2 regions of the Bacillus mesophilum genome follow, and region 1 is predicted to be linked to the other one. Evidence: riboswitches for the same ligand, from Rfam matches in the RefSeq annotation. Region 1 holds a riboswitch; the other holds the start of a gene.

What was found. Region 1 has a riboswitch for S-adenosylmethionine ahead of F7732_RS07700 (LLM class flavin-dependent oxidoreductase). Riboswitches for the same ligand answer to the same signal wherever they lie in the genome.
Region 2: it holds a riboswitch for S-adenosylmethionine, as region 1 does, so the genes downstream of both, F7732_RS13485 (cyclase family protein) here and F7732_RS07700 (LLM class flavin-dependent oxidoreductase) in region 1, are expected to answer to the same signal.

What each region holds. Positions count from the first base shown of each region.
Region 1 covers NZ_WBOT01000002.1:557,231-567,383, reverse strand. Annotated here, with positions in the region: gene hpaB (4-hydroxyphenylacetate 3-monooxygenase, oxygenase component) at 1-872, opposite strand, end outside; gene F7732_RS07735 (hypothetical protein) at 1,014-1,505, opposite strand; gene F7732_RS07730 (GyrI-like domain-containing protein) at 1,761-2,204, shown strand; gene F7732_RS07725 (hypothetical protein) at 2,209-2,484, opposite strand; gene F7732_RS07720 (dihydrofolate reductase family protein) at 3,126-3,689, shown strand; gene F7732_RS07715 (MarR family winged helix-turn-helix transcriptional regulator) at 3,978-4,403, shown strand; gene F7732_RS07710 (DUF3147 family protein) at 4,387-4,728, shown strand; partial or broken gene F7732_RS23410 (cache domain-containing protein) at 4,993-5,754, shown strand; gene F7732_RS23405 (methyl-accepting chemotaxis protein) at 5,749-6,696, shown strand; SAM riboswitch class I at 6,866-6,969, shown strand; gene F7732_RS07700 (LLM class flavin-dependent oxidoreductase) at 7,078-8,127, shown strand; gene F7732_RS07695 (ATP-grasp domain-containing protein) at 8,143-9,099, shown strand; gene F7732_RS07690 (hypothetical protein) at 9,322-9,660, shown strand; gene F7732_RS07685 (hypothetical protein) at 9,750-10,040, shown strand.
Region 2 covers NZ_WBOT01000004.1:55,159-65,311, reverse strand. Annotated here, with positions in the region: gene F7732_RS13510 (HAMP domain-containing sensor histidine kinase) at 1-63, opposite strand, end outside; gene F7732_RS13505 (response regulator transcription factor) at 63-749, opposite strand; gene F7732_RS13500 (GtrA family protein) at 925-1,314, opposite strand; gene F7732_RS13495 (phosphatidylglycerol lysyltransferase domain-containing protein) at 1,351-2,460, opposite strand; gene F7732_RS13490 (YehS family protein) at 2,694-3,185, opposite strand; gene F7732_RS13485 (cyclase family protein) at 3,404-4,156, opposite strand; SAM riboswitch class I at 4,243-4,340, opposite strand; gene F7732_RS13480 (dihydropteridine reductase) at 4,411-5,133, opposite strand; gene F7732_RS13475 (iron ABC transporter ATP-binding protein) at 5,183-5,935, opposite strand; gene F7732_RS13470 (iron chelate uptake ABC transporter family permease subunit) at 5,932-6,996, opposite strand; gene F7732_RS13465 (ABC transporter permease) at 6,993-8,009, opposite strand; gene F7732_RS13460 (siderophore ABC transporter substrate-binding protein) at 8,029-9,054, opposite strand; gene rlmD (23S rRNA (uracil(1939)-C(5))-methyltransferase RlmD) at 9,452-10,153, opposite strand, start outside.

The DNA of each region.
Region 1 (10,153 bases):
AATGAGTAAAAGGAACTCTGAAGAAGGAAGTCAGCTGCTGCATCCACATTTTCATAATAAAAGACCCGATCCCACGGAACCATGACATTATCAAAAACAACAATAGAATCCATTTCTTCGTATTGTGAGCTTAATGGATGATTAAAAAAAGATTCTCCACCCACAAAAGATTCCCTGCAAATAAACTTTAACCCTTTTGTATTAGAAGGGATGGAAAAGGCAAACACTTCGCTTGAATCAATAAACAGCCTTGGAGCAGAAAAGACCAGAACCTCATCCGTTAATCCTCCTTGAGTAGCAAGCAAACGGGCACCTTTTATAACTAAGCCCGTATTGTTTTTTTCCACAATTTTAGCGGAAATCGGCTCATCTGAGAACTCCATGTAAACTTGAGATCGATTGACCTGGGGTGTAATAAAAGTATGTGTAAATGAGAGATCCTGTTTCAGTGCTCTTTTATATAAAGCATGTAAATGATCGGGAAAACAATTATCTCTGCCGTTTAAAATGGATGCGGAGGAGGCAAAGCTCATCACAACCGTATTCATATAATCAGGACTTCTTCCCATCAATCCATGTGTGTTCCTTGCCCAGGCTTGCATCATTTTTCTTCTTTTCTGTAAATCATCTTTTGTTTTTGGCTGCATATACGAAATGCCGAAGGGTTCTTTTTCTTCAGGCAAAAAGAAGGTCATTTCATCTTTTAGGTCGGAATCGATTTGTAAATCGTACAGCGAAGCTTTTGCCTTCAGGATGCCCTTAAATGCTAAATGCTCGGAAATATTCCCATTAACCCTTTCGCCATCAAACCACACTTCGTTTTTCATTTTATTTAATCTGTCTAAAAACCCTTTGCCGCTAGTAACGCCCATGTTTTGCTCGCTCCCTTTGCTGCAGGATTCCCCCCAAAAAAAACAATGAACTAAATTAGTGTCATTATATTTTGCTGTTATGCCGAACATTCCCATGTTTCCTGTTTTAAGTTTGTATTCCGCCAAACTTTTCAGTGATTATTACTGACACAAAACAATGATTTTGTATGGGTTGGTTTGGGCAGGAACACTATTAGTGGCAGTTCCATAAAAAACGATTAAATTTCGATTTGCGATGCTTCCTGAAAAGGGCTGCCCGTTTGTCAGTAAGATTTGAGTATATGGAGAGATTATTAATTGTAATTCTCCGTTACTGCTAATCAATTGAGTATTAAAATAATCTGCTTTCACATTCTGATAGGGTTTTTCTTTTACCATCACAATCGCAGGGTATTGCGGCGGATAGATCAAAATGGCAGGAGCATTGCCATCGTAATAGCCGGTTACCATATCCCCGGCAGCTACCGCTTCATGTTCAGCAAAATACGTGGCTGGTGTGACGACAAAATTGACGATTGAACCCATACTATTCTCAACCGTCATCAGTTTGCTGCAGCCGGCTCCTTCACCGTTTTGTCCCATTAAATCAGTAATCATCGTGACAGTTCCTTGAAATGGGATTAATTTGATCATCTTCATACCTCCATATTGTTTCAATTCTTGAAGTTTCCAGAAATTATCATACTTATATTTATACCTTATTCGGGTGAATGCCTAGATGAATGGGCGGATGCCTATTGTGGATAGAAGAAGCTGCTTTTGCGACAGAAGCAATATATAGTGAAAGGTCGTTAAATATCAAATGAGGATACTGTTAATAAGCGTTGCTTTGCAGGAAGAAGCATCTTTTTGTTGAATAAAGTGTTTATCTGAATAGGGGGGATTATAATGTCTTTTATGATGAGTAAAAAGGAATTTAAAGTAGTTGCCTTAAAAGGGAGCGGGGAGTACGTTAACTATAGTCAGGAAGTTCCACTGCTTGCTCAGCGGCTATTAAGTCGTTCAAATGAAATCACACATTCAACGGGGACCGAAATTGCATTGTATGAGCCTAAAAAGAGTGGGGAGCATAAGATAGGCCACTATTATGCAGGTTTGGTTGTGAGTCAAAAATTCAATGAAGTACCTCCAGAAATGGAATATATTGAGATTGCAAAGAATTACATAAGTGCAAGAGGGAATATTTTGATGCTGAATGAACTGCATTCGCAATTATTGATTTGGGCAGATGAACAAGGTTACCAAAGGGATTTGAACGCTTATATTATCGAGACTTATCACCCTGTGGGAGGGGGAGAAGAGGAGGTAGAGATTCATCTGCCGATTCTATAAGTAATTACGTTTTCTTTCGGAAAGAGATAATTGTCGTTTTTAAAGAGGAGTAAGATCCAATAGCCGCATATCCATAAAACCAGCCCATAAAAATCCCAGCAACGAGATGGTTACGATGACTTATGAAAATTGAAATGAGCAGTCCGAAAAAAAGAGCAATGGTTGGAATATACGTTTTCGGTATTTTAACAAATGTCTTAAACAATTGTGTTAGCACTAGGACAAGAGGCACTGCAATCACTGCATCCCAAAAGTTTGTATGTATTGTAGGGAAATCCATGTTCCATTACCACCTATATGAAAATAATTTAACCAGATAAGAATAACATCGCCATAATGAATGGTTATCAGATTCTGAAAGTGAAAGCTAAGCTTTACTTAAAGTACTAACTGCAGTTTATTATTAAAATTAGTATGTCCAATGCCTGGTACATAAATTCAAAACATATTGCTGAGGAAGCTTAGGAATCTGATATTTATTCATTATTAGGTACTCATTGTCCTCTGATTAAATGATCTAATTCCGCAATATATAATTTTTTTGGCTATTGTACACTGTGATCACTTCCGCTTATTATCATTCTTGGTCTTAAGGAATTATTTTACAGTTGTCAGAGAATATCAAATAACAAGAGAGGTATGACCACATCTATTCTATATCAATCTATTGACTGGACGGCTGTCCTTTTTAGAAGCAGCCGTTCATACTCCTTATTGGAAAATCGCTGCATCTGCTTGAAAATTGAGAGCCGCGGAAATGAAAACTTTAGGTTCTTTATAAGTATCAACATGTAAAAATATTTTTAAAGGCAAATAGGCACTGAGCTAAAAATAATGGCTCTGAAAGATTGGAGAATAATGGCTTAAGGTTCATGTTCATTTCAATTGAGTAGGGAAACATTTCTATGAGGAGGAAGAAATATGTCTATTTATAAAAGAAAAATAATCTTAGATTTAGCTGTAACCTTAGACGGTTTCATTGAAGGCAAGGATGGTGAAATCGATTGGTGCATAATGGATCCAGAAATGAATTTTATCGAATTTTTAAACGGAATTGATGGTATTTTATACGGAAGAAAAAGCTACGATCTATGGGGACAATATGTAAAAGAAGCAGAAGGAAATAAAACAGAAAGAGAAATGTGGGCATCCATACACAGTAAAGAGAAATATGTTTTTTCAAAAACGCAAAAAGGAAGAGATGATTCTGCCGTTTTTATAAACGATCATCTTTTTGAAGAAGTAAATAAGTTGAAAAATAAACCAGGTAAAGATCTTTGGCTATATGGCGGAGCTAATCTGATTACAACTTTTATTAATCTGGGGCTAGTCGATGAATATCGATTATCTGTTCACCCAGTTATTCTAGGAGAAGGAAAACCTTTATTCCAAGGTATAAAACAAGAGGTGGATTTAACATTAGTCAATTCGAAAACATTTTCTTCTGGTGTGGTGCAATTAACATATCACAGAATGAGAGAGTAAATCAGCATATGGTAATCTGCTATGACATTGTTAAATTTCAAGCTAATGGGCTATCCTCAAGTAGTAGCAACCCAAGATCGCTTACAAGGGCTCACTGATTTTTGTAAGCGGGCAGTCCAGTAAAATATAGAGATAATTAAATGATTACCGTTAAAAAAAGAGGATATCTAAAAAGAGCTTCTGATCCTAATTGATCAGCAGCTCTTTTGTTTGTGATAGAGCATTGCTTCGTTGGAAAATGTATCGTATTATAAGATATAATCTTAATACACGATATAAGGAGTTGCGATGATGAAAGAAATTGAACAATTAAATCATCTTTGGACCGATATATACTATCAATTGCGTTACAACCACACTGAAAAAATCACTCACCAAAATATACGGACTTTGCAGGTGATTCAAAAAGAGAAGGAAGTGGGAATCAAAGAGATTGCAGCAGCGATTGGCACATCCCATAACACTGCCTCTGAGCATATTAAGCGCTTGCTGGAAAAAAAATATGTATTCAAGACTCGCAGCAGCAAAGATGAAAGGAAAGTTATTTTACAGCTTTCCGAATTGGGAACAGAAGTGCTGCAGCGTCATTCCAGTTTAGATGAAGAAAAGCTAAAAAGAGTGCTAATCGAAAAGATGAGTGATGAAGAAAGAGAATATATACTAAAGGCATTTACCTTGTTAAAGGAGAGAGCAAAGGATGTTTACAATAGCTAAAATTGTGATATCGGCTATTATCATTGGTATTATTACAGAAATTGCCCAAAGATATCCTCAGCAGGGAGGTAAGATTGCTGCCCTGCCGATCGTGAGTTTGTTAAGTATCATATGGTTATATACTCAAGGAGAACAGATAGACAAAATAAGCAAGTTTGCTATGAATGTTGTTTGGGGACTTCCCGCAACAGTTATAATGCTGCTGATTATTGGATTTACATTAAAGCACTCAATGAATATATTTATTTCATTTGGTCTTGGAATCACAGGATGGCTCATTACATATTTTGCTCAAGATATGATTATAAAAAATATAATAAACTGACGATTATAATTTGTGCATTATTGCAGACCAGAGAAAAAAAACCCGCAACTATTAAAGGTGTCAATCGTTTATTCTATATGGCTTATAATCGCCTAACCTCTCTTAAACTCAAAATTGAGGGGACCTTTGTTTTTACATGGAAAATCTTACAATTAAATTTTTTCTTCTTTTCGGTAAAAACCGTATTAACGTTTATCTTATATCAGCCGATAGTATTTTGGGGAGATATAAAAATGAATATGAGATCGAATAGGAGAACGTGAATTGGGGAAAATAAAGAAATTTAATTTTAAGCTGGCTGCAAAAATAAATTTGATAGTTATATCAATCATTTTGATTTTGTCAGCAGTTATTGGCTTTGTTGCAAATAATGAGGTAACAAAAGGGATAAAAGAATTTGCAACAGAGAAAGCAAAGGGAGATTTAGGATTAGCTTATCGCTATATCGATAATAAGTACCCAGGTGATTGGGAAGTTAGAGGAAATGAGTTATATAAAGGATCTGCAAAAATAAATGACAATTTTGAAATAGTAGATAAGATTGGAGAAGATACGGGAGACACTGTAACCATCTTTCTTAAAGATACACGTGTAACGACAAATGTCATGATCGATGGAGAGCGTGCGATTGGGACCAAAGCTTCACCTGAGGTAGTGGACACGGTCATAAATAAAGGAAAAAGTTATTATGGTGAAGCAAATGTGGCAGGGAATATGTACCAAACGGCATATATGCCCATACAGTCTTCATCAGGAGAAGTACTTGGGATCTTTTATGTTGGTGCTTCAGAAGAAATAATCAATCAAATACTGTCTTCCTTTCTAACAAAATTTATCATTGTTTTATTGATTATGATAGCATTAGCTGTTTCTGTTGTTTATCTGTTTACATCTAAAATGAAAAAGAGACTTGCCATGATGACCAATGCTCTTGAAATGGCTGGAAATGGAGATTTTACAGCGAAAATTCAGGATCATTCAAAAGATGAGCTTGGCTCTTTAGCAGTAAGCTACAATCAAATGGCTCATAATCTTAAAACAATGTTAGATGAAGTTATTCAAACCTCTGAACAACTAGCTTCTTCATCTGAACAGCTGACTGCAAGTTCAGAGCAAACGAGCATTGCCACAGAGACGATTACAGAATCAATTCAGCAAGTAGCGAATGGAGCCGAACAATCGGCAGTGAATGTGCAAGAGAGTGCATTAGCGCTAGAAGAAGTGGCAAAAGGTATTCACTCTATTGCCGAAAATGCATTAGTGGTTTCCGAAGTCAGTAATGCTGCTGTCGAAAAAGCCAGAGAAGGCGGGTTGCTTGTTCAAAGTACGGTTAAGCAAATAAATGCAATAAATTCATCTGCAGCTGCAAGCGGAGAAGTTATTAAAACGTTAGATCATAGATCACAAGAAATAGAAAAAATAACGAAAGTCATTACAGATATTGCAGACCAAACGAATTTACTGGCATTAAATGCAGCGATTGAGGCTGCTAGAGCAGGTGAACATGGGAGAGGATTTGCTGTTGTAGCAGATGAAGTGAGAAAACTTGCAGAACAGTCACAAGCATCTTCTTCCCAAATTTCAGTACTTATTCGGACAATACAAGAAGATATGGAGCAGTCAAGCAGGTCTATAGAGCAAGTTTCTGAAGAGGTGAAAGAGGGGTTAGACATTGTTCAGCAGACAAGCATTAACTTCAAAGAAATTCTTGATCATATGGCAAGCTTAACAGAACAAACGAATGATATGGCAGCGACTTCTGAACAAATATCGGCTAGTACTCAAGAAGTGTCAGCAACAGTTTCTGGGATTATTAATATATCAGAACAGACATCATCACATTCACAAAACGTGGCCGCTTCTGCAGAGGAACAGCTTGCATCAATGGAAGAGATAGCAGCTTCATCAGCAGCATTATCCAATTTAGCGGATGATTTAAAAGTGGTTGTCAGCAGGTTTAAAGTCTAGTGTTTGTCTGTAAATATTGAAATATTTTGGGTTTCTAAATGAAAATAATTTATTTGAATAGAAGGTAAAGGGTAAATTACTCAATATTTAGAGCGTAGAATTAATTTATTGACAATTGTATGAATTTAATTTATTATCGCATTAAATAAATGAACAATTGAATATTTTCTTCTTATCCAGAGAGGTGGAGGGACTGGCCCTTTGAAGCCTCGGCAGCAGGTTCTTATGAACACTGTGCCAATTCCAGCAAGCGTACTGCTTGAAAGATGAGAAGAGGGTTAATAAAACTCTCTTCTTAGGAGGAGAGTTTTTTCATTGTTTATTAATCCTACTTAAGTTATAGGAAAAGTATATAATTAGTTATCAAAGGAGCGAAGAGAGATGAAATATGGTTTTTGGCTGCCGATATTTGGAGGCTGGCTGCGTAATGTTGAAGATGAACAAATGCCGGCAACTTTTGATTATGCAAAAAATGTGATTCAAAGTGCCGAGCAATGGGGTTATTCCACAACATTAATCGCGGAATTATATTTAAATGATATCAAAGGGCCAGAACATGATTCGCTTGAAGCCTGGTCTACGGCTGCTTCTCTTGCAGCGGTTACTGAGAAAATTGAAATAATGACAGCGATCCGCCCTGGTTTTCATAATCCTGCCGTTGCAGCCAAAATGGCAGCCAATATTGATCAGATCAGCAATGGTCGCTTTACTCTTAATGTAGTATCTGCCTGGTGGGCAGAAGAGGCGCGCCAATATGCTGGAATTTTCACCGAACATGACGAGCGTTATGCCCGTACCGAGGAGTTTATTGATGTCTTAAAAGGGTTATGGACAGAAGAAACCTTCCAATATTCTGGCCAATTTTACGATTTAAAAGATACAAAGCTTGCGCCAAAGCCTGTTCAAAGACCAAATCCGATTCTTTATGCAGGCGGTGAAAGTGAAAAAGGCAAGCAAACCATTGCAGAAAAATGTGATGCCTATGTGATGCATGGCGGAACGGTCGAAGAAATACAGCAAAAAATTGCCGATATGAAGGCAAGGCGTTCCCAAACTGGCAATGAGCCTTTTAGTTCATTCGGAATGGCTGCCTATGTGATTTGCCGGGATACAGAAGAAGAGGCATTTGCTGAACTTGAAAAGATCACAACTGTAAAGGATTCAAGTGCTTATGCCGGCTTCAAAGATTTCACTACGAAATCACAATTAGAACAGCAGATTCAGCTACAGGACTACTCTGTTTCCAACCGTGGCTTGCGTCCAAATTTAGTAGGAACACCAGACCAAATAGCCGATCGAATACTGCAATATGAAGAAAAAGGCTTAGACTTGCTGTTACTGCAATTTTCACCTCAATTGGAGGAAATGGAACGGTTTGCAAAGCAAGTTATGCCACTAGTTGAACAAAAACGCAGTTTAATAAAGAACTAGAAAGGGGTCCCGAACATGACCAAAGTATATGTAATTCATGAAAATAGTGAGTGGACCGTTCACTTAACCAATAGACTAGAGGAACTTGGTGTTCCTTATCAAGAATGGCATTTAGACGAAGGAACGCTTGATTTATCTTCAGAACCGCCGGAAGGAATTTTCTACAGCAGAATGAGTGCTTCTTCTCATACACGTGATCATCGCTTTGCCGCTGAATTTTCCGGACAGGTATTAGCTTGGCTGGAAGCGCATGGACGTACAGTGCTTAATGGCACAAACGCATTGAAGCTTGAAGTCAGCAAGGTACTTCAATACTTGGAGTTAGAAAAGTGTGGTGTCAAAACACCAAAAACGATTGCAGCGGTGGGAAAACAGCAGATCTTAAAGGCAGCCGAAGCCTTCGCAGGGCAGCCGTTTATCACGAAGCATAATCGTGCCGGCAAAGGTTTGGGTGTGCAATTATTTCAAAGTATTGACGCTCTGAAAGCATATGTGGAGGGACCAGCATTTGAAGAGCCTGTTGATGGCATAACCCTTATTCAGCAATACATTCAATCACCAGAGAGCTACATCACTCGCTGTGAATTTGTTGGAGGTGAATTTGTGTATGCCGTTCGGGTGGATACATCTGAAGGCTTTGAACTCTGCCCGGCAGACGCCTGCCAGATCGGAGACTTATTCTGCCCTGTAGGAGAAGAGGTGGTAGAAAAACCGAAATTCCAAATCATTGATGGCTTTGACGATAGTATCATAGAAAAATATAAAGACGTTCTCTCGCGAAACGATATTCAAGTGGCTGGTATTGAATTTATCAAAAATGCTGACGGTGACATTTACACCTATGATATCAATACAAACACAAACTATAATTCAGATGCAGAAGCAAAAGCAGGAAAATATGGAATGCTGGAATTGGCATCTTTATTGAAGAAGACATTAGAAGAAAACTACGTAACATCAATAAAAGCGTAATTTGAGGGGACCTGCCTATAGCAGGTCCCTTTTGTTATTGGTGAAATAGATAAAGCTATAGATCCGCCAAAATTATGCTGATGCATACCATTTGAAAAATGAATAGGAAGAAATTTTTTATAAAAATGGATGCTTGTCTACTTTTTTTTATACTCTTGTCCAAACATAATGTGTACAACTGAATATCTTATATTATCAAAAGTTAAAGGAGGGAAATTCTTCATGAGCAAAGTATGGAGAAACGAGTCAATCTTTGGTGGAAGAAATGGAAGAAATGGTTCAAACAACGAAACAGATGTGGATGTTGATTTTGAACTGGATAATGAGCTGCAAGCAAGAGCAAACAGTGAGGCTGATGCTGACAACGACACAGATGTAGATGTTAAGGACAAAAACACGAATATTGCAAAAGCTAATATTTGCAACAGCGGAAACTCCAGAGTAGAATTTGAAATCACAGTTGATAGTGATTCCAGAGCAAGAGTCCGTGCTAGATCTGATGCTGATTCCGATCAGGAGCAAGATCAAGATCAGGACCAAAACCAAGAATTTGATTTTTAAGATTAACCTATCTAGTTTAGGCACAGGGGTACTAAGTAATAGTCCCCCTGTGCTTAATGTTCAAGAAAAAAATTAAAGGAGGAGTAAGGATGGAGAGGCAAGTTGAAAATAATTTAAAAACAGTGATTGAACGCAGCGGCAACTCAGACGTGGATTTAACTGTTAATGTCGATATTGATACAACGCCTATTGCCTACGGAATATTGTGCAGTATATTTGCAAAAGGTGACTTAACAGAACTGGAGTTAGAAAAAGCGATTCAAAAGCTTGATCATTTAATAGATAGAGATAAAAATAAAAAAAGACGTAAAAAAAGCGAAGAAAATAAACCGAAATTATACGATTTTCCTCAACCTCCATCAAGAAGAAATTGGTTTTAAACTTTTTCTTCTTTACATACAGTACAGTTAAGAGACATAAGGGTTTTGAAATAACAAAAAAAGAGTAGCTCTACAGTGTACATCTAATGCGAACTGTGATAACTAAAATGGGA
Region 2 (10,153 bases), on a different contig from region 1:
AGAGAAAATTAAACCTGCACTAAATACAGCAAAAATGATCATAATTAACAACTTAACTTTCATTAGCTGATATCCTCTAAAACATAACCTGTTCCCCAGACTGTTTTGATGTATTGCGGTTCCTTAGGATTTTCTTCAATTTTCTCACGCAAATGACGAATATGGACATTTAAGGTTCCGTCCCCTACAAAGGCATCTCCCCAAACATTCTGAAACAATTCATCTTTTGTGATAATTCGATTCTTATTACTCGCCAAGTAGGAAAGAAGCTTATATTCCATTGTCTTGAGCCCAATAGCAACTCCATTTACCCATACACGGTGCAGCTTTGTATCAATTTGAATATTGCCGAACTCTATAGTTTCCAGACTGCCTCTTTGACTGCTGCCATATCTTTTAAGTACAGCCTTTACTTTTGCCAATAAGATGCTCAGTGTATAGGGCTTTTGGATATAGTCATCTCCCCCTATGTTTAGGGCGATTAATACATCATCATCACTAGAACGCGCACTGATAAACAAAATCGGAATCTGTGTAGTCTGGCGCAATTTTTTACACAAGTCAAATCCTGACGTATCTCCCAAATTAATATCAAGAAGAATTAACGACGGCTGATTCGCCTCCAAAAAGCGCTCGCACTCCTCCGCCCCCGTCACAAACTCAGACTTCACATCAAACATATTAAAATACTCACAAGTCGACTCCGCCAAAGCAACCTCATCATCGACTATTAAACAATCCAGGATCATCTGCTGAACTCCTTTCGGTCTGCTTTATATTTATTGTACAAGAATATGGCGTCACTGTGACGCCCCGAAAAATATTGTTTCACAAGTTGTTCCACGGTTCGAATTAGTACTATGTGTATACACCAAAAACACCTGCATACATATGCAGGTGCCTTTTAAAAACGCGAAGAATATATTATTCCCCCTGAAAAGTCCAAAAATTATTTAATAAAAAGTTGACCAGCGGAATCACGAGAACCGTTACCAGCTCTCCCATGAAGTAATGAAAAGAAAGAATATGAACAACAAAAAATATAAGAATGACGTTCAATAAAAATCCAACCAGCGAAACTAATAAAAACCGAACTAATTTACGCTGAGTAAAACGGCTGTTAAATGTATACCGTATGTTTATTAAGAACGACACAATTGTCATGATGATAAAAGCAGCTGCAGATCCGATAACCGGATCCCATTGATATTTTTCAATGAAAATAAAAACAGAAAGAAAATATACACCCACACTGATGCAGCCGACCAAGCTATATTTTAGAAACCGTATAATTAAATCTCTCTGCAAAAGCATATATTTCCCCTCACTACCATCTACATACAGCGGATGCTAAAAATCTAGTTTTCTAAAAACCTTTTTTATAAACATGCCATTGCTCTTCATGATCGCTTTTTCTTGTAGTTGTCTTTTTCGGTTAATCAAAACAATTAATTGAAGAAAAATCACAGGCAAAAAGGATTTTTTGTATGCTAAATATTTCGGCTCCCAATCTGTTGCAAATTTACTCTTATATTCTTTTAAGCCTTTAAAGTTATATTTTTTATTTCCATAGCGATAGACCTGACGTATCATCTTTTCAGCCATAAAAGAATCCTGACCATCCCCAACATTGGAAAGAGGCGCCATTCCTAAACTGCATACTTGAAATTGATTATTTTTAGCCCATTCAAAAATGCTTAAAAATAGCATATCCATTGCACCAGGAAGACTGCTCTCGGTCTTTCTCATCAGATCAATGCTCAGTGTCTGTTTATAATCATCGGCTAATGTAGCAAACGCCGTAATTTGCCCGGAATCGTCACGCAAAAGCGCAATCGGAAAATGCGAAATATAATTTTGACAAAAAGAAACGACCGAAAAGCCCTTTTCCTTTTGACTTCCTAACCAAGAATTGGAGACTTCTTGAATTTCGGCAATCAGCATTTGTGAATGCGGAGGCTCTGCCACACTAAATGAAAAGCCGCTTCTGGAAAACTTACTCATCGTATTTCGGAATTTTCCCGCTTTTTTTCCTTCAAGTGTAAATTGATTTATCTTAATGACAGCTTCCTCACCCAGTTTTACAAATCGATAACCTCCATCATGATAAAGCTGCATGTATTGAGGAGTGACTTGGTAAAAAACCGGCTTTGCTTTTTTCCATTTACAATATTCATTAAATTCTTTAATAGCTCTGCCAAAATGTGCTTCGTCTCCGATTGGATCGCCAAGAACAACGAATTTATTAAAAATTTGCTTATACATAATTAAAACACTCTGATCACTTGACCAGAATTGTTGTTTATCTTGTAAAAAAATCAAATGCGACACATGATTGCCGCCTTTTTCTTTTAAAAAAGCTAACAGCTTATCAGAATGAACTTGCTGCTGATTTTCAGATAAATCCCTATTTACTTGTTGTCCTTGAAAATTAAAATTGAGATTTCTCATAAAAATCATAGGTCCTTCCTCCTGATAAATAGATAAATTTCACAGATTTGATCATACCATAAACGGGACCTTGTTCATATAAACAAATTATGGTCACTGTGACGCCCCGAAAAATCTTGTTTCACGAATTGTTCCACGGTTCTAAGGGAAGTAGAGTTTCTGCTGTATGTACAGTGTTTAAAACACGAAAAAACACCTACAAATTATGTAGATGCTGTTTTTTCGCAGCATTATAATACCGCCTAACCTCTATACTTAATCGCTAGCCCTTTCAAAAAGTTCCTCGCGAAATGGTCCATACAAACTTTATAGTTTTTATGACCTTCTTTTCTTAAAAATGCACCAAGTTCACCTTTTGATACGTTTAAGCCGGCATATTTGAATATTTCAATCATGTCTTCTGTTGTGAGAGACAAGGCGATTTTAACCTTCTTTAAAAGGATGTTATTCACGCTTGAGTTATTTTTGATGGGTGGTTCGGGAGTAGTTTCTTGGCCTGGTTTTGGCTCTTGCTTCCCTCTTTTATAAATAATGAAGCCATTTAAGAATGAATTCAGCATGCTGTTTGTTAGCTTAATTCTGTCTGTCTCTTCTTCTTCGTCTTCTTTCTTGAGAATCCTCACTACCTCTGGAACGGTAACCTCGTGGCCACCGAGTTTAAAAATCTCTGCCATTTGGCTATTTTTGATTTCTAACGCATATCTTAAACGGATTAATAGATCATTATTATCGATCATTCTACTTCCTCCTATAACTTGTACGGTTCTGCTTAAAAAAACTTGTGGAATACCTTCTAAAAGGCATTACTCATTTTAACATAAAATCATTTGATCTTCGTTCAATTCATAAAGTTTCCGTTAAACCTCTTTCAAGGTTTGCTAATATTCTTATCATAACCAATTATCTCTCCAAAAATGAAAGAGCCCTCCATATGGAGAGGCTCTTTTCTTTTTTAAGGCAGCAAAGCAAAAGAACGAACTGGAAAACCTGTAGCCTTTTCGGGCTTTGCACAAATATTGAAGATAACAGCACCTTTGGCCGGCAATTTATTGAGATTGGTTAATAATTCAACCTGATAGGTATCCTGTTCCAGTACATAGTATTCTCCAATTAGAGATCCATTTTTACGAACATCGATCGCTGCATCCGTATCAAATGTTTCATGTCCAACAGCCTTTATATTTCTTTCTTCAAATAAGAATTTTAAAGCCTCGATCCCCCAGCCTGGAGTGTGGCTATTTCCCTCTGTATCCTTATTCTCAAAAGCAGTCTTGTTCGGCCAGCGAAGACTCCAATCCGTACGCAATGCGACAAAGGAGCCTGCTTCGATGGTTCCATGCTCCTCTTCAAATTTTAGAATATCTTCAACACCTAGAATAAAATCATTATTTTCTTCCGCTTCCTTTGATTGATCAATGACAACCAAAGGCAGAACCAATTCCTTTAGGCCGAGTTCCTCTAAGTAACGCTTATTGCGAACAAAATGAATAGGAGCATCAATATGGGTACCATACTGTCCAGGAAAATTAAAACGCTGTGCAAAAAAGCCATCATCATGTGTAAAAAGTGTTTGAATTTCTGCATCTTCAAATGCAGCGAAATGAGGAGAATCTGGTCCAAATGTATGTGTGAGATCGACCCATTCCTTCCCTTTCAGTACCTCAATAGCCTGCAATAAATCATTCGCATTTTTTACAGTTGACATTACCAGCACCTCACCAATCTTTATAAAATAAAAAACCCTCTTCACAAATAAGAAGAGGGATAAATAAACATAAACTGCTGCCGCTCTTCTTATCTTCTAGCACACGCTACTGGAATTGGCACAAACTTAAAAGTTCGCTGCCGAGGCTTTACAGGGCCAGTCCCTCCACCTCTCTGGATAAGAAAAATTTTCTAAATATTAAGTTATTGTATTTACCATATAGTTAATATACTCACCTGTCAATACAAAAGTATTTATCTTTCATTTGACAAGTGAAGCGGCAGAAACTCAGCCAGCTGCTGTTCATGCTTATCAAGCATGATCTGTTCAGCCTTAATGCCTTGCTCCAGAAGCACTTTGATATTCTGCACAAGGAATTCGTCACTGCCGACAACATAGTAGAGACCATCTTTGTCTGCAGCCAGATTTTTCACTTCTTCGTAGTATTCTTCACGGTTATCAACGAACTGTGATGTAACCTTTTTATCTGGTGCAGATGCAAAAACATCTGTGAACAAGAACTGCTTTGATGAATCGATGTTTAAGGAATGAATTTGATTAACATTGTCAGCTCTGTTTAAGAAATCAAGTAAGAGCGGTCTAAAGGTTGCCAGGCCGACACCTGATGACAGCAGATAAATATTTTTCCCTTCTCTTTTCAGCGGAACATTTGAGTGGGTCTTAAAGATGGCAACTTCATCGCCAACTGTAAGGTTTTTTAGTATCGTTTTGAATTCAGAGCATTGCTCTCTAATGCGTGTTGTGATTCCAATCGCATTTTCATGAGGTAAAGTGGAGATGGACATATGGCGAATCAAACTGCGGTTGGGTTTATCTCCTGCATTAAAACCTTCTAATGCGAAGTGGGTGTGAGAACCTTCTTCCCATGTAAAATCTTGCGGACAGGCAAGCAGGTACGTTCTCACCTCAGGTGTTTCTTCAATAATCTTGTTAATTTTCACCCAATATATTTGCATGGTGATCCTCCTCATTGTGTGTTCCATTTTCATCTAATAATTTAATAATCTAATAAACAGCTATCGGCCCATAAGGACCTTCAATAATTTCAATTTTCGTTTCAAAAATATCTGTTAAAAGTTTTGGATCCATAACCTCTTCTACAGTGCCAAAAGCCGCAATTTGTCCTTCTTTCATTGCACAAATCCGATCAGAATATTTAGCAGCGAAATTGATATCATGCATAACAGTCAAAATGGTTCTGCCAAATTCATTCGCAACATGCCGCAAATATTCCATCATTTGAACAGATCGGGCAACATCAAGATTGTTTAAAGGCTCATCCAGAAGCACATATTCAGTTTCCTGGCAAAGCACCATTGCGACATATGCTCTTTGTCTTTGGCCGCCTGAAAGCTCATCTAAATATCTGTCTTCCAGATCCGTTAAGTCTAAGAAATCGATATACTTAGAGATAATCTCTTCATCTTCTCTCGTTAATCTTCCCTTTGAATAAGGAAAGCGTCCAAACCCGGCCAGCTGTCTAACCGTTAGCCTCGTCACAAAATGATTTTCCTGCCGCAAAATGGTAACAATTTTCGCTAAGTCATTTGATTTCGAAGAAGTAACATCCATATTCGCTACCATGATCTGACCTTCATCCAAATCCAGAAGCCTTCCAATCATTAATAGTGTCGTAGACTTTCCAGCACCATTGGGTCCAATTAAAGAAGTGAACCCAGCCTTTGGTATTTCAATATTCAAAGGTCCAATTTTTACTTCTTCCGTATATAGCTTTCTAGCATTTTCAATCTTTATCATAGCGACCTCTTCCTTAAAATGACGATTAGAAATACGATTCCGCCAAACAGTTCAATAAAAACGGAAACAGCTTGAGAATTAAATACATGATACATTAAAAAGTATGCACTCGTTAAAACAAAGAACCCGATAGCAAGAGCCATTGGAAAAATATATTTGTGATCATAAGTTGGCGCAGCCTGATAACTCAAAATGGCAACTAAAAAGCCAAAGAACGTAAGCGGTCCAACTAAAGCGGTTGATATCGACATTAAAACAGCGACAAGTACCAGTGTGTAAATGACATTTGATTGATATTTAACGCCAAAAGTAGTAGAGACATCTTTTCCAAGTGACAATATATTTAACTTCCTGGAAAAAACATAAAGCAATAATGCGACAATGATGACCATTGGAATGACAATCGGAAAATATGCTGGATCGGCATTATTAACAGAACCAATTAATCTTGTCTGCAGAAGGTCAAATTCTGATGGCGCAAGGAGTTTCCTCATAAAAGCGGATATCGTATTCAGCCCAGTTCCAATAATAATTCCTATCAGAAGCACAAGCTGTAAATTCCCATATTTCCCCGAAAGCAGCCAGCCATACAGGATCAAACTCATTAAGACCATAAGACAAACTTGAAGAAAGAATGGTCCAATGCCGCTAAAACTCACCATTGCGCTAGCACCAAAAATAAACATTGTACTCGTATGAATGGTTGAGTACAGTGATTCAAAGCCTAATAAAGAAGGCGTTATAATGCGATTATTCGTAATGGATTGGAAGGCAACAGTCGACAAACTGTGGCAAATGGCCGCAATCAGCATGGCCACAACAGCGACGATCCTTCTTTCAACAACTGGAATGAACGAAGGTGAATCAACTGGTACCGGATTGTTATAAACCAAAAGGCCGAATGCAAAGAGAAGACCCAAAGCAATCAATGTTATAAGCAGAATCCAATACCGTTTTTCATCCTTCTTCGTGCGAAAAGCACTAGCAGACCTGCTTTTATTATGGAGGCTAAAATCGATTTTCTTCATATTTTCTTTCTTTTTATATTCTAAAGCGTTCATCTTAGCCTCCTTGATTTTCTTTGTCTCAATAAGATCGAAATAAACACAACCGATCCGACTGATCCAAGTATTAAAGAGACAGGTACTTCAAAAGGCATAATAATGGTTCTAGAAATGATGTCACATAGAGTAATCGTCCCCATACCGATCAAACATACCCAAGGCAAATTACTTCTAAGATCATCTCCTCTGATCATGGAAATGATATTTGGGACAATTAAACCTAAAAAAGGCAAGTTCCCAATTACTGCTGCAACAATACCAACTGCAACCGCAATAAGGCCATTAGCCAAAAGAATGAGCGTATTATAATTAACTCCAAGACTTGTTGCTACATCTTCTCCAAGGCCAGCTAAAGTCAATCTGTTTGCATATATAAAAATAAGAACTGTTACAATGACAATGATCCATAAATACTCATACCTTCCAGCCTGAACAGACGCAAAAGAACCGACAAACCAGCCTTCAATCACTTGCGACATTTGGAAAAAGAGTCCTAAAAAGGTGGAAACAGCAGAAATGACTGCACCCAGCATCAGACCAATAATCGGTACAATTAAAGAGGAACGAAGTCTGACCCTTCTTAAGAATAAAAAGAAAATCATGGTGCCCACAAATGAAAAAATGATTGCACCCGTCATTCTAAGAACCAAAGATGGACCTGGAACAAATAAATAAACAACTAGAAGCCCCAAGCCTGCCCACTCAATCGTACCTGTTGTGGTAGGTTCAACTAAACGGTTCTGTGTAATAAGCTGCATAACAAGCCCTGCCATTGCCATCGCAGCTCCGGTAAGCATGAGTGCAACTGTTCTTGGCACACGAGTGATAAAAAACATTTCCATCCCGTCTTCTTGTCCGCTTATATCATAGACTCCAGTAAACAGCGAAATGACCCCTAAGCCAAATACAACAATAATGGCTAGTATAAAAGGTTTTGTCCATATTTTATTTTGGTTATACAACCGGGATTGAGAATTTTTCTCAATCCCGGTTATGATATTATTTTGCACTATGTTAAACTCCTTTACACTACTCTGCTAGAGCAGCAGCAATGCTTTCAAACAACTCTATGAAAGTTTGCACTGATTCATTTAAGTAAGTATCCATTGGTGCATAAACAATCTGTCCTTCAGAAACAGCTGTTGTATTTTGAAGAGCAGGTGAATTATCAATTACATCTTGTGCTGGTACTTTATCTGCTTCACCAGAGATTGGCGCATCACGGTCTAGTACGAACAGCCAATCCGGATTGCTTTGTGCAATCGCCTCAACTGAGATTTCATCGCCTTGGTGATCTGTAGTCGTTTCATCAACCTCTAAAGCTGGAGTCCATTCAAAGATATCATATAACGGCCCCCAAACACGTCCAGTATGTGGAGCTGAGAAATTGATAGCACCACCAGAAACGATCACACTCATCACTTTATCACTGCCATTATAAGCAGACTTCGCTTTTTCAATTGCTGTATCAAGATCTGCTGCCAATTGCTCAGCTTCTTCATTTTTATCAAAAATCTTCCCTAATGTAAGAGTTGTTTCTTTAAAACCATTTACTAAATTCTCACCAGGTGCTTCAGCTTCCTCAGAAACGTCAACATTTAAATCAATAACCGCTGCATTAGGCACTAATTTTTTGATATCTTCATAGAATCCTGAAAATCTTTGACCCACAATAACAAGCTCAGGATCTGCAGCTGCTAATATTTCAAGGTTTGGTTCACGGTGATTTCCAATATCCTGTACATTCTCATCCGCTACATATGGGGAATCTTCTAACATTACTGCTTTGGGTACAGCAGCTAACTCAATATCCCAAGCTTCTAATGTTTCAAATGTTCTGTTATCCAAAGCAACTACATTCTTAGGATTGACAGGAACTGTAACCGTTCCATGAGCATCAGTGATTTCAACTGTTTCAGGTTCAGCAGACTCAGCGTCCTCAGTTGTTTCAGGTTCACTTGCCTCAGGCTCACTATTTGCAGTATCTGAACTTGAACAAGCCGCCAGCATCAAGACAAAAATCGCCATAATGATCGTTAATTTAATTTTCCCCATTTCTCATACCTTCTTCCCTATGTATTATAAATTTTATAAAACTAACAAATTATTGAAATGATAAATGGACTATCTATGTTTTATTTTTTGCTGAATGAAATAAGATGTTTAACATAGTGCTCAGCTATATCATAAAACGTTGATAATGATTATCATTTGCAATGTTCTATCAAAGTATATAACAAGATTATTAGATAAATCAACCCTAAATTCGGCTTATTTTCTCAATTACTGTGCTTATTTTTTCAATTAGGGGTTGATGAAGGTTTTTTTGTCCTGGGAGTTATAAGGAATTGAGTGGGATTTGAAAGGAAAAAGAGGGAGGAAAAGGTGGACTGATAATGCAAAAAATCCCGGATTTCTGTTGAGGAAATCTGGGATTTTTTTGCATTGTTACTTATCTTAATTCTATTAACGCTACGCATTCAACATGCGTCGTCTGCGGAAACATATCCACTGGCTGCACTTCCAGCGTTTTGTAACCACCATCCTCAAGAATTCTGAGATCTCTTGCGAGGGTGGCTGGATTGCAGCTGACGTAGACGACTTTGTGGGGTTTCATTTCAATGATGGTTTGAAGCAAGGCTTCATCGCAGCCTTTACGTGGCGGGTCGACGACTAGAACATCCGCTTTAATTCCTTGCTCGTACCATTTCGGGATGACTTCTTCAGCCTTTCCAACAGCAAAATCCGCATTGGTAATGTCATTTAGCTCAGCATTTCGCTTTGCATCTTCAATGGCTTCTTGGACAATTTCGACTCCATAGACCTTCTTCGCTTTTTGTGCCAAGAATAACGAAATCGTTCCGATGCCGCAATATGCATCAATGACCGTTTCATTTCCAGCAAGACCAGCATATTCTAAGGTTTTATCATAGAGTACCTTGGTCTGGTCAGGATTAACTTGATAAAAGCTTAAAGCAGAAATGGCAAATTTCACATCACCGATATAATCGTAGATCACTTCGCTTCCCCAAAGCACCTTCACTTTATCCCCTAAAATCACATTTGTCCGTTTGGAGTTGATATTGTGAACAATGGATTTCACTTTTGGGATGCGTTTGACTATTTCAGCGACAATTTTATTTTTATTGGGGAA